One region of the Micrococcus sp. TA1 genome, then DNA from elsewhere that is predicted to be linked to it. Evidence: riboswitches for the same ligand, from Rfam matches in the RefSeq annotation. Region 1 holds a riboswitch; each other region holds the start of a gene.
The links. Region 1 has a riboswitch for glycine ahead of GGQ69_RS16120 (hypothetical protein). Riboswitches for the same ligand answer to the same signal wherever they lie in the genome.

Region 2: linked by a shared signal. The riboswitch ahead of GGQ69_RS08705 (amino acid permease) and the one ahead of GGQ69_RS16120 (hypothetical protein) in region 1 are both predicted to bind glycine.
Region 3: linked by a shared signal. The riboswitch ahead of gcvP (aminomethyl-transferring glycine dehydrogenase) and the one ahead of GGQ69_RS16120 (hypothetical protein) in region 1 are both predicted to bind glycine.

Annotation. Positions count from the first base shown of each region.
Region 1 covers NZ_JACHNW010000011.1:6,587-10,965, reverse strand. The annotation lists gene GGQ69_RS16130 (LysE family translocator) at 1-174, opposite strand, end outside; gene GGQ69_RS16125 (class I SAM-dependent methyltransferase) at 407-1,243, shown strand; gene GGQ69_RS16120 (hypothetical protein) at 1,255-1,599, opposite strand; glycine riboswitch at 1,754-1,852, opposite strand; gene GGQ69_RS16115 (phosphoribosyltransferase) at 2,051-2,698, shown strand; gene GGQ69_RS16110 (dihydrofolate reductase family protein) at 2,805-3,416, shown strand; gene GGQ69_RS16105 (dihydrofolate reductase family protein) at 3,420-3,989, shown strand; gene GGQ69_RS16100 (ABC-F family ATP-binding cassette domain-containing protein) at 4,093-4,379, shown strand, end outside.
Region 2 covers NZ_JACHNW010000001.1:2,006,172-2,010,550, reverse strand. The annotation lists gene GGQ69_RS08710 (sugar porter family MFS transporter) at 199-1,656, shown strand; glycine riboswitch at 1,721-1,821, shown strand; gene GGQ69_RS08705 (amino acid permease) at 1,977-3,332, shown strand; gene GGQ69_RS08700 (Na+/H+ antiporter family protein) at 3,420-4,379, shown strand, end outside.
Region 3 covers NZ_JACHNW010000005.1:4,982-9,360, forward strand. The annotation lists gene GGQ69_RS15165 (type I restriction endonuclease) at 1-96, shown strand, start outside; gene GGQ69_RS15170 (SDR family oxidoreductase) at 236-1,147, shown strand; glycine riboswitch at 1,698-1,818, shown strand; gene gcvP (aminomethyl-transferring glycine dehydrogenase) at 1,965-4,379, shown strand, end outside.

The DNA.
Region 1 (4,379 bases):
GGCGGCGATGCCCCACACCACGGCCCCGGTGGCGACCCCGGTGGCGGTGGCCCACGCGTAGGGGCGGGACCGGGTCAGCGAGGACCGCAGCACCAGGGCGGTGTCCAGTCCGGGCACCAGGGTCAGCAGGCCGGCCACCACGGTGAAGGCGAGCAGGGCGTCCAGGATCGTCACCGATCCAGTGTAGTCAGGGAGGGTCGCCGGACCGGAGGAGATCAGGTGGTCCCCGGCCCCCCGTCCCGGCCCTTCCCGGGGCCCAGCCCGCGGGGAGGGCAGCGCCTCGTTCCTGTCTGCCGGACGCCCCCGGTGGGATACTGGTGCCGCATGACCCGCCACCGGTGGGTGGGCATCCCCGCCCTGGCGAGCCGGCCGTCCAGCACATCCCAGTGACTCCGGAGAACCCGTCATGAGCCAGACAGCAAGCCAACCCGGTGCCGACCGCGACCTGAAGTCCAGGCACCGCACCATGTGGGCCTCGGGTGACTACCCGGGCATGGTCGAGACGTGGTTGCTCCCCCTCGGGCCGAGACTCGTCGAGGCAGCCCGCGTCACCTCCGGCCAGCGCGTCCTGGACGTCGGTGCCGGCACGGGCAACGCGTCCCTGCCGGCAGCGGCCACGGGGGCGAGGGTCACCGCCGTCGACCTCACTCCCGAGCTGCTGGACGCAGGGCGGCTGCGCGCCGAGGCGCAGGGGTTCGACCTGGAGTGGGTGGAGGCCGACGCCGAGCACCTGCCCTTCGAGGACGCCTCCTTCGACGTGGTGATGTCCTCGATCGGCGTGATGTTCGCCCCCCACCACCAGGAGGCCGCCGACGAGCTCGTGCGCGTGTGCCGGCCCGGCGGGACGATCGCCCTGCTGAGCTGGACGCCCGAGGGCGTGGTGGGCGGGCTCTTCCGCACCATGAAGCCCTTCGCCCCGGCGCCCCCGCCCGGAGTGCAGCCGGCGCCGCTGTGGGGCACCGAGGAGCACCAGCGCGCCCTGCTGGGTGATCGGGTGGCGGTGGACTCCGCCAGCCGGGGCACCCTCGAGGTCACCGCCTTCGGCACGCCGCGCGAATTCGCCGAGCATTTCAAGGCGTCCTACGGCCCCACGATCACCGTCCGCAGGAACGCCGAGGGCGAGGGCCGTGCCGAGGAATTCGACCAGGCGTTCCAGGCCTTCTTCGACGAGGCGAACGTGGGGACCGAGGACCGGGCGCGCTTCGAGATCGAGTACCTGCTGACGGTGGCCACCCGGAGGTAACCGAGGCCGGCCTACCCCGGGACGGTGACGTTCCGGATGGTCATCTCGACGGTGTCGAAGGTGAGGTCGAGCATGGCCTCGAGCTGTTCGCGGACTCCGACGACCACCTCCGTGGTGCGGGTGACGTCCGCGTGGGGGGACAGGAAGCACTCGATCCACAGCCGCGGTGCGCGCCGGGGGCCGTCGATGCGGACGAGGGCGTCCTCGACGTCCCGGTGCGTCATCAGTCCGGTGGCCGCGGCCTGGGCGATCTTGGCGCACCGTTGCTCCGCCGCGGCGCCGGGGCCGGTGGGGCGGCCGGCCGGGGAGGCCTCACCGCCCGGGGTGAGACCGGGGCATGCACGTGCATTCGTCATCCGGGGAACTCCTGGGGTCTGCGATCGTTCTCGCGTCGTCTGTAGGTTCCTCCCCGATCTGTTGCGCGGCCTGAGAGTTTCCATCCCACCCGGGCGGGGCGGGACTTGCTCCTTCGGCGAGCACGGCGAAGACCGCGCTACTTTCCAGATGTGCCTCGGTGCGGCGGTGCGGGGGCCTGAGAGTTTCCCGGGAGGAATTGCTCCTACGGCGCCCGACCGGTGGTGCCGGACGGGACTCTCCCGCCACACCTCAACGGCAACGGCTATTCTGCTGTGATTGCGATCACAGTGTAGTCAGGCATTTGATTTGTATGCAAAATATGCCGTGAATCTCGTCACACGGGGTCATCCGGGCCGTTGCCGGGAACGCCGGGTGGTCGGGGGCCCTTCCAGTGCCACGACCGGCGCGCCTACGCTGGGGGCGACCCACAGCCCATCCCAGGGAGGGGACGTGCCGGAATTCCAGGACAGATACGACGCCGGTGCCCAGCTCGCAGCGCGGCTCGCCCCGCGCTGGGCCGGGCACGCCGACGTCGTGGTGCTGGGCCTGCCCCGCGGCGGGGTGCCGGTCGCGGAAGTGGTGGCCCGGGAACTGCGCGCACCGCTGGACGTGATCATGGTCCGCAAGCTGGGGGTGCCCTCCTACCCGGAGCTCGCGATGGGTGCCATCGGTGAGCAGGGCGTCCGGCTCCAGGACGAGGGCACCATCCGGCACTTCGGGGTCACGCAGGAGCAAGTGGCGCTGGTCGAACGCCGCGAGCAGCAGACCCTGGACCGCCGGGCGCGGCTCTTCCGTGCCGGCCGGGAGCCGCTGGACCTCACGGGCAAGACCGCGATGATCGTCGACGACGGCATCGCCACGGGCTCCACCGCCCGGGTGGCCTGCAGAGTGGCCCGGGCCCTCGGGGCGGCGCGCGTGGTGCTGGCCGTGCCGGTTGCCTCGCGGACCACCGTGGACTCGATGCTCATGAGCCGCGAGGCCGACGAGATCGAGGTACTGGCCACCCCCCGGGGCTTCCGGGCCGTCGGGGCCCACTACCGGGACTTCGCCGCCGTCGACGACGAGACGGTCGCGGCGATCCTGTCCCGCGGTAGCTGAACCCCGGCCCGTCGCGACCGGGTGTTCCCGGACGCGACGGCCCTCCCTACTGTGGGACGAGGAGAGGGCGCCAGCGACCCCTGCGGCGCCGACGGAAGGACCATCCATGCGCATCGTCATCACGCAGAACATGACCCTGGACGGGCGGATCGAGATGCTCGACGACTGGTTCGACCCCGCCGACCAGGACCCGGAACTGGTCGGGGAGATGCGGCGCCAGACGGCCGGCGAGGACGTGCTGCTGCTGGGCCGGCAGACCTTCGAGGACCTCCGCGGCTACTGGCCGCACCGGGCGGATGACACCACCGGAGTGGCCGAGGCCCTGGACCGGGCGGACAAGCGCGTGGTCTCCGCCACCCTGACCGACCCGCAGTGGGAGAACACGACCGTCATCGGCGGCGACCCCCTCCAGGCCGTCCGGGAGCTGCGGCGGCAGGACGGCCGTGACGTGGTCGTCACCGGGAGTATCCACCTGGCGCACACCCTGATCGAGGCGGCGCTGGTGGACGAGTTCCGCATGTTCACCCACCCGGCCTGGCAGGGCCGCGGGCGGTCCTTCTTCCCGGACGGTTTCGATGCCCCGCGGCTGCGGCGCATCGACGGCAAGGTCTTCCCCCACGGGGTGGTGTACGCCGCCTACGAGCTGGCCGGACTGGCCCACGGTGACGGTCCCGGGGGCACCGCGCTCGCCGGACTCGGCTCGGAACAGGAGGACTGAACGATGGGCAAGCTCATCTACTCGGTGATCGCCTCCCTGGACGGGTACATCGCCGACGAGGCGGGGGACTTCTCCTGGGCCATGCCGGACGCCGAGGTGCACCAGTACGCCAATGACGAGCTGGCCGGCGTCGCCGTCCACCTCTACGGACGCCGGACCTACGAACTGATGACCCCGTGGGAGAACGACCCGGAACTGGCCGCGTCCGCACCGGTGACCGCCGAGTTCGCGCGGGCATGGCAGCGGGCGGACAAGGTGGTCTACTCCTCGACGCTGGACAGGGCCAGCACCCGGCGCACCACGCTGGAACGTCACTTCGATCCCGCGACCGTGCGCCGGCTGAAGGCCGAGGCGGCGGGCGACCTGCTGATCGGTGGTCCGACCATCGCCGCCTATGCCCTGCGCGCCGGGCTCGTGGACGAGGTCAGCCAGGTACTGCTGCCGATCGTCATCGGCGGGGGACTGGCGGTGTTCCCGGCCGGGCTGGGCCTGGACCTCGAGCTCATCGGTGAGCAGCGGTTCGCCGGCGGGGCCGTGGCCCTGAGGCACAGGGTGGACCGGATACGGGACTGAGCCGTACCCTTGACTGCCATGAGGTCCTGAGTCCCCTCCGTCCCGCGCCCGAGGCTGCGTCCGAGCCGCCCGGCGGGATCCGACCGACCGCCCCAGGACCGTCATGACCTCCTCGACCCCTCGTCCCTCGCGGCCCTCTGCCGCACGGCTGGCCGCCGCCTCGACCCTCAGCGGCGCCGATCACCTCGTGGTGGACGGCGTCTCCCGGTCCTTCGCGGACCACCGCGTCCTGACCGACATCAGCTTCACCGTCTCCTCGGGTGAGCGCGCCTGCCTCATCGGTGAGAACGGCACCGGCAAGACCACCCTGCTGCGCATCATCGCCGGCCTCGACGACGACCACGCCGGCCGGATCAGCGCGCCCGGCAGCACCGGGCTCTATCACCAGCA
Region 2 (4,379 bases), on a different contig from region 1:
TAGGGTCTGGATGACCCTAAGTTGACTGAGATCCATCTTACAGTCGGAGTGACCCGAAGGGGAGAGTGTTGCGGGCGGCCGGAGCGCGGGCCCGGGCCCGGCCTGGCGGGTCCCAGGCCTCGCGGGTCCCAGGACCTGCGCCCTGGCATGGAGCGGCAGTAGGGTGGGGCATCCGGTCACGCCCCCACGGAGGAAGTCATGACGCCGAAGAATCCCGCCGACCGCGTGAACATCCGCGTGATCGGCATCTGTATCGCCGCCGCCCTGGGTGGCTTCCTGTTCGGCTTCGACACCGCGGTGATCAACGGCGCCGTCGACGCCCTCGAGTCGGGCTTCGCACTCGGACCCGGGCTGACCGGCTTCGTCGTGTCCTCGGCCCTGATCGGCTGCGCCCTGGGGGCCTGGTTCGCCGGTCCCGTCGCCAACCGCTTCGGCCGGGTCCGGGTCATGCTGCTGGCGGCGGTGCTGTTCCTGGTCTCCGCGCTCGGCTCCGGGCTGGCCTTCGACGTGTGGAGCCTGATCATCTGGAGGGTCGTGGGCGGCCTGGGCGTGGGCGCCGCCTCGGTGATCGCCCCGGCCTACATCGCCGAGGTGAGCCCGGCCGGCGTCCGGGGCCGGCTGGGCTCCCTGCAGCAGCTGGCCATCGTGACCGGCATCTTCGTGGCACTGCTGTCCGACGCCCTCTTCGCGAACCTGGCCGGGGGCGCGGCCGAGACGCTGTGGTGGGGACTGGAGGCCTGGCGCTGGATGTTCATGGCCGAGGCCGTGCCGGCGGTGCTCTACGGGGCGTTCGCGTTCCGCCTGCCCGAGTCACCCCGGTACCTGGTCGCCCGCGGTGACCTCGACCGTGCGGCCCAGGTCCTGTACGACTTCACCGGCATCGAACGGGTCAACCTCAAGATCGAGCAGATCAAGGACACTCTGGAGTCCGAGCGGCGGGAGTCCCTGCGCGACCTGCGCGGACCGGCGATGGGCCTGAGGCCGATCGTGTGGATCGGCATCGTCCTGTCCGTGTTCCAGCAGTTCGTGGGCATCAACGTGATCTTCTACTACTCGACCACGCTGTGGCGCTCCGTGGGCTTCGGGGAGTCCGACGCCCTGACGATCACGGTGATCACGTCGGTCACGAACATCCTGGTGACGATCGTGGCCATCCTGCTGGTGGACCGGGTGGGGCGGCGCCCCATGCTGCTCGTCGGGTCCCTGGGCATGGCGGCCTCACTGGGCCTGATGGCGGTGGCCTTCTCCTTCGCGCAGGTCGTCCAGGGCGCCGACGGCACCACGGCCGCAGAGCTGGGCCAGCCGTGGTCCACGGTGGCCCTGATCTCGGCCAACGCCTTCGTGGTCTTCTTCGGTGCCACGTGGGGGCCCCTGGTGTGGGTCCTGCTGGGGGAGATGTTCCCGAACCGGATTCGCGCCGGGGCGCTCGCCGTGGCCGCGGCGGCCCAGTGGGCCGCGAACTTCGCGGTCTCCACCACGTTCCCGTGGCTGGCCGAGATCGGGCTGACCGTGGCCTACGGGCTCTATGCGGTGATGGCGGTGCTGTCCTTCCTCTTCGTCTGGCGCTTCGTCCCGGAGACGAAGGGCCGCGAGCTCGAGGACATGCAGGACACCGGCATCGTCCGGAAGTCCCGCAGGAGCACGCCCGCGCGGTGAGGACCCGGCCGCGATTTCACGCACCCGTGTGAGGTGCATTACAGTAGTCTCCCGGAATCAGCCACTGAGCGGTCCGGGAGAGATCCCGCACCACCTAAGATGCGCGACGCCGAAGGAGCAAGCCCTCCCCGGGAATCTCTCAGGCCCCCGTACCGGATCGCTGGGCACCTCTGGAAAGCGTCGCCACACCCACGCGCGACCACCGACGGGGCAAGCGGCCGACCGGCTCCGGGCCGGCACGACGCGAAACTCTCAGGTCCATGGACAGAGCGGGGAGGACACGAGGGGACCACCGTCCCACGTCCACCTGAGGAGAACCCATGGAACCCAGCCGCCCCACCGGGCCCGTCGCCGGCGGGACCGAGGCCGGACCAGCCGGCCACGCCCCCGCCGCAGCCCCGACCCTCGAGAGCCCGGCACCCGGCCGTCCGGACGGCACGGCCGCCGCGCCGGGCTGGAACCGCTTCGACTCGAGCTGGACGATCGGCCTGTTCGGTACCGCCGTGGGCGCCGGCGTCCTGTTCCTGCCGATCAATGCCGGCCTGGGCGGGATGTGGCCGCTGATCATCGCCACGCTGATCATCGGGCCGATGACCTACTTCTCCCACCGGGCGCTGTCCCGCATGGTGGTCGCCTCGCCCCGGGCCGACCGTGACATCACCGGCGTGGTGCGGGACTACTTCGGCGAGGCCGCCGGCCGCCTGGTCACCATCCTGTACTTCCTGGCGATCTTCCCGATCGTGCTCATCTACGGCGTCGGCATCACCAACACCGTGGACAGCCTCATGGTCAACCAGCTGGGCATGGACCCGTGGCCACGCTGGTTGCTCTCCGGGGTGCTCGTGCTGCTGATGTCCGCCGTGATGGTGGCCGGCCAGCGCGTCATGCTGATCGTCACCCAGTGGCTGGTCTACCCGCTGATCGCGGTCCTGTTCTCCGTCACCCTGCTGCTCATCCCGTCCTGGTCCTTCGAGGGCTTCGGGGCCGTGCCCGCCGCCGGCGACTTCGCGATGTCCCTGTGGCTGATGATCCCCGTGCTGGTCTTCGCGTTCAACCACTCCCCGGCGATCTCGCAGTTCTCGGTGTCCCTGCGCCAGCGCTACGGGGCCGGCTCGGTGCAGAAGGCCTCCTCCGTCCTGCGCGTCACCTCCATCCTGCTGGTGGTCTTCACCATGGGCTTCGTCTGGTCCTGCGTGCTGGCCCTCGGCCCCGAGGGGTTGCAGGCCGCCAAGGACGCCAACCTGCCGGTGCTCTCCCACCTGGCCAACGTCATGGGCCTGCCGATCATCGCCTGGCTCGGGCCGGCGGTGGCCGTCACGGCCATCGGCTCGTCCTTCTTCGGCCACTGGCTCGGGGCGTTCGAGGGCGCGCAGGGCATCATGCGCGGGATGGTGGACCCGCAGTCCCGGCGCTTCTCCGACCGCGGACTGCGGATCGGAATCAGCGTGTTCCTCATCGCCAGCACCTGGATCGCCGGCGTGCTCAACCCGAGCATCCTGGGGCTCATCGAATCACTGGCCGGGCCGGTCATCGCGGCTGTGCTCTACCTGATGCCGATGTACGCCATCCGGAAGGTCCCCGCCCTGGCGCCGTTCCGGGGCGCGATCTCGAACGTCTTCGTGGTCATCGCCGGAATCGTGGCGGTCGGGGGCATCCTGCTCAGCCTGTTCGGCTGACCGGGCCCGCCGCCGTCGGGTCACCGGGGACGGCACCGTGCTGCGGGTGAGTGGACCCGTACTCCGGCTACACTCTTCGGGGCGCGGATGCGCCATCACGCCGCCCGCGCCACCGAAGAGGTCGTCCCCGCTGTGCTGTTGAATCCCGTCGTCGTGTCCGTGCTCGTGCTCGCCGCGCTGAGCCTGGCCCGCGTGAACGTCATCGTCGCCCTGCTCATCGCCACGCTCGTCGCGGGACTGCTCGCGGGGCTGACCCCCGATGAGACGGTGACCATCCTCGTCGACGGGCTCGGCGGCCAGGGGGAGACCGCCCTGAGCTACATCCTGCTCGGCATCCTGTCGGTCATGGTCGCCCGCTCCGGGATCACCGGGAAGCTGATCCGCCGGATCCTGCCGCTGATCTCCGGCCGGCGGGCGATGACCCTCTTCGGGATCGCCGGACTCGCCTGCCTGTCGCAGAACATCGTCCCGGTCCACATCGCCTTCATCCCGATCCTCATCCCGCCGCTGCTGAGCGTGTTCAACCGGATGAGGATGGACCGCCGGGCCGTCGCCACGGCGCTGACCTTCGGCCTGAAGGCCCCCTACATGCTGATCCCGCTGGGATTCGGCCTGATCTTCCAGAACATCATCCTCGACGAGATGGCCAAGTACGGCATGGACGTCGAGCTCGGGCAGATCTCCCTGGCCATGGCGATCCCGGTCGCCAGCATGGTCATCGGCCTGGTCATCGCGATCCTCTTCAGCTACCGCCGGGCGCGGGAGTACCGGGACGCCGCGCCGGACCTCACCGCCTTCGCGTTCGGTCCCTCGCACGACGGTGCGGAGGGCTCGGGTCATGAGTCAGGCTGGACGCGCCAGCACGTCGTCGTGCTGATCGGGCTCGCGGTCACCCTCGTGCTCCAGATCGCGTTCGGCTCGCTCGTCATCGCCGCGCTCGGCGGCATCCTCGTGATCTTCGTCTTCCGCGGCGAGCGCTGGCGCACCTCCGACGAACTCGCCCACGGCGGCGTGACGATGATGGGCACGATCGCCTTCATCATGCTG
Region 3 (4,379 bases), on a different contig from region 1:
GCGGAGACCCGCGTTCCGCTCACGAACTTGGTGGACATCTACAACCACGCCGAAGAGCTCCGAGAGAGTGTTCGCGGATATCAGACCGCCTCTTGATCTGATGGTCCTCGGGCTTATCAGTCTCCACGCGAGCGGTCTGGCCATTCCGGTCCAGAGGGCGTCCCCATAGTCTGATCCAAAAGCGACGGCGGTTCTGTTCGTTGCCGTATTCGGGTGAGTTGAGGGGAGCGGTGAGATGACGCAGCACGAGGATCCGCAGGTGGCGCGGCACGCGCAGTCGATGGCCGGGCAGGACGGGACCATGCCGGCACAGCAGCAGGAACCGCCCGGGCTGACCGCCCCCATGGACCCGGTGCCGGACCACGGGGAGTCCAGCTGGGTCGGGCGGGGCCGGCTCGAGGGGCTGAAGGCCCTGATCACGGGCGGTGACTCGGGCATCGGTCGTGCCGTGGCGATCGCCTTCGCACGGGAGGGTGCCGACGTGGCGATCAACTACCTCCCCGAGGAGGAGGAGGACGCCCAGGACGTGGTCGGCTGGATCGACAAGGCCGGCCGCACGGCGGTGACCGTACCCGGGGACCTGCGGGACGAGCAGGAATGCGGGCGGATCGCCGAGGAGGCGGTCGCGGGACTGGGCGGCCTGAACATCCTGGTCAACAACGCCGGTTACCACTGGGCCCGCGGAGAGCCCGGGATCGAGGGGCTGCGGACCGAGGACCTGGACCGGGCGGTGCGGACCAACCTGTACGGCACCCTGTGGCTGACCCGGGCGTGCGTGCCGCACCTGTCCCACGGGGACTGCATCATCAACACCACCTCGGTACAGGCCTACCAGCCCTCGGAGACGATGATCGACTACGCCGCCACGAAGGCCGCCCTGAACAACGTCACCGCGAACCTCGCCGGCGAGCTCGGGCCGAAGGGCATCCGGGTGAACGCGGTGGCGCCCGGACCGGTCTGGACGCCGTTGCAGCCGGCCACCAAGACCCCCGAGGCCGTCTCCCACATGGGTGCGGACACCCCGCTCGGCAGGATCGGCCAGCCCGCCGAGCTCGCCGGGGCCTACGTGTTCCTGGCGAACCCGGCCGAGGCGAGCTACGTCTCCGGAACGGTGCTGGGTGTGACCGGCGGGCTGCCGGTGTTCTGAGACCCCTCCGGCGGACCGGACCCTCCGGGACGTCTCCACCACCCAGGACATCCCCGACGAACGATCGGCGCCCCACCATGCAGCGGAACGAGCTCGAGGCCCCCATCGCCACCAAGATCCTGCGGCGGCTGAGGACTGCCACGGAGTCCGGCCGGATCACGTGGTCTCCGGTGCAGGACTGCGTCCCCGACCGGGACTGGCTCAGCGGCCGGTTCGCCGTGGCGACGATCGAGGACACCGTCGAAACGGGCTTCGCGGGCGGCGACGCCGTCCGGGCGCGCCCACGTGGAGCACGAGATCCCCCAGCTGAGGGTCGGGAGCGTCCCCGAGCCGTTCGACGGGGCCGTGCTGTCCCGGTTCATCCAGAGCCTGGACGCCCTGTCCACCTGAGGGGCCGGGACGTCGACGGCGAGGCCACGCAGTATCGACGGTGACGCCGATGACCGTTGCCGCGGCAGGACCCTGACCTGTGGGAAGGGTGAGGGCGCGCGCACCCAGCGACTCGGGGGGACGTCGGCGGTGCGGCTGTGCCAGACTGGTGCCGCGCCACATCTCCCGCGCGGGAGAGTGCCGGTGCTGCAGGATCCGGGCCTCCGGACCCGGCGGCGCCGGACGCCGAAGGAGCAATCTCTCCCCGAGAATCTCTCAGGCCCACGTACCGCGCAGGGTCGGCGTCTCTGGAAAGTGCCAGGCCCCCAACGCCTCGGCCACCGACGGTGCAAGCACGTATCCTCCAGATACGTGCGGAATCTCTCAGGTCGATGACAGAGCGGGGAGGTACCGATCCGCGCCCGAGAAGCGCCTTGGAGGAGAACCCATGAACGCCATCGTCACCCCGTCCACCGGTCAACGCCACGAGCCGCGGGACACCGCGTCAGCCCCGTTCACCAGCCGTCACATCGGTCCCCGCCAGGCGGACGCCGAGACGATGCTGGCCGCCCTGGGCTTCGAGTCCCTGGAGGCCCTCGTGGACGAGGCCGTGCCCGCGGACATCCGCCAGCACGAGCCCCTGAACCTGCCCGAGGCCCGGACCGAGGCCGCCGTCCTGGAGGAGTTGCGGGCCATCGCCAACCGCAACATCGTCAAGACCCAGATGATCGGCCAGGGCTTCTTCGACACGGTCACCCCGCCGGTGGTGCTGCGCAAGGTCCTGGAGAACCCGGCCTGGTACACCGCCTACACCCCCTACCAGCCGGAGATCTCCCAGGGCCGGCTGGAGGCCCTGCTGAACTTCCAGACCATGGTCGCCGACCTCACCGGCCTCGAGATCGCCAACGCCTCCCTGCTGGACGAGGCCTCCGGCGCCGCCGAGGCCGTGCTGCTGATGCACCGGGCCAACCGGAAGAACGCCAACGGCATCACCCTGATCGACGCCGACCTCTACCCGCAGACTCGCACCGTGGTGGAGGGCCGTGCCCGCGCCCTCGGCCTGGACGTGCGCGTCGCGGACCTCTCAGCGGGCCTGCCCGAGGACCTCGCGGCCGATCTGGAGGAGAAGGGCCTGTGCGGCATCCTGCTGCAGCAGCCCGGGGACTCCGGCCGGATCCACGACCACTCCGCGGTGATCGCCCAGGCCAAGGAGCGCGGCGGCATGGTCGCCATCGCCGCCGACCTGCTCTCCCTCGCGCTCATCGTCCCCCCGGGCGAGCAGGGTGCGGACATCGCCGTGGGCAACACCCAGCGCTTCGGCGTCCCGCTGTTCTTCGGCGGCCCGCATGCCGCCTACATGGCCGTCCACAAGGGCGTGGAGCGCCAGTTGCCCGGCCGTCTCGTCGGCGTCTCGCAGGACGCGGCCGGCCGGCCCGCCTACCGCCTCGCCCTGCAGACCCGTGAGCAGCACATCCGCCGCGAGAAGGCCACCTCGAACATCTGCACCGCCCAGGCCCTCCTGGCGATCACGGCCTCCATGTTCGCCGTCTACCACGGCCCGGACGGCGTGCGGGCGATCGCCGAGCACGCCCACCGGCAGGCCGGCCGGCTGGCCGCAGCCCTGCAGTCCGCCGGGTTCACGCTGAACCACGAGTCCTTCTTCGACACCGTGCAGGTCTCCGTGCCCGGACTGGCCCGCACCGTGGTCAACGCCGCCGAGGCGGCCGGGGTGAACCTGCGCCTCGTGGACGCGGGCACGGTCGGCATCTCCTGTGACGAGACCACCACGGACCGGGACCTGCTCGCGGTGCTGTCCGCCTTCGGCGCCCCCGCGGAGGCCCTCCCGGCCGGTGCCGGGAGCGGGCAGTCCGGGGACACCGGGGCACCCGACGCCGGCCGGGCCAGCGGGCACATCCCCGCGTCCCTGCAGCGCACCAGCGAGTACATGACCCACCCGGTCTTCAACACGTACAAGTCCGAGACCCAGATGCTGCGCTACATCAAGCGCCTCTCCGGGTACGACCTGGCCCTGGACCGCACCATGATCCCGCTGGGCTCGTGCACCATGAAGCTCAACGCGACCGCGGAGATGGAGTCCATCTCCTGGCCCGAGTTCTGCTCCATCCACCCGTACGCGCCCGACCACCAGACCGAGGGCTGGCGCTACCTGCTGACGGACCTCGAGGAGAAGCTGGCCGAGATCACCGGCTACGCGGGGGTCTCGGTGCAGCCCAACGCCGGTTCCCAGGGGGAATACGCCGGCCTGCTGGCCATCCGCAAGTACCACCTGGCCAACGGTGAGGGTGAGCGGGACATCTGCCTCATCCCGGCCTCGGCCCACGGCACCAACGCCGCCTCGGCGGTGCTGGCCGGGCTGAAGGTCGTGGTGGTCAAGACCGCCGAGGACGGCACCATCGACAGCGCCGACCTGGACGCCAAGATCGAGGCCCACTCCGGGCAGGTCGCGGCCATCATGATCACCTACCCCTCCACCCACGGTGTCTACGACGCCGACGTGCGCGAGGTCTGCCGCAAGGTCCACGAGGCCGGCGGCCAGGTGTACATCGACGGGGCCAACCTCAACGCCCTGGTCGGCCTCGCCCAGCCGGGCAAGTTCGGCGGCGACGTCTCGCACCTGAACCTGCACAAGACCTTCTGCATCCCGCACGGCGGCGGCGGTCCCGGCGTCGGCCCGGTGGCCGTGGCCGAGCACCTCGTCCCGTTCCTGCCCAGCCGGGAGGAGCCGATCACCTCGGCGCCCTGGGGTTCCGCGGGCGTCATGCCGATCTCCTGGGCCTACCTGTACCTGATGGGCCCGGAGGGGCTCACCGATGCCACCCGCTACGCCCTGCTCAACGCGAAC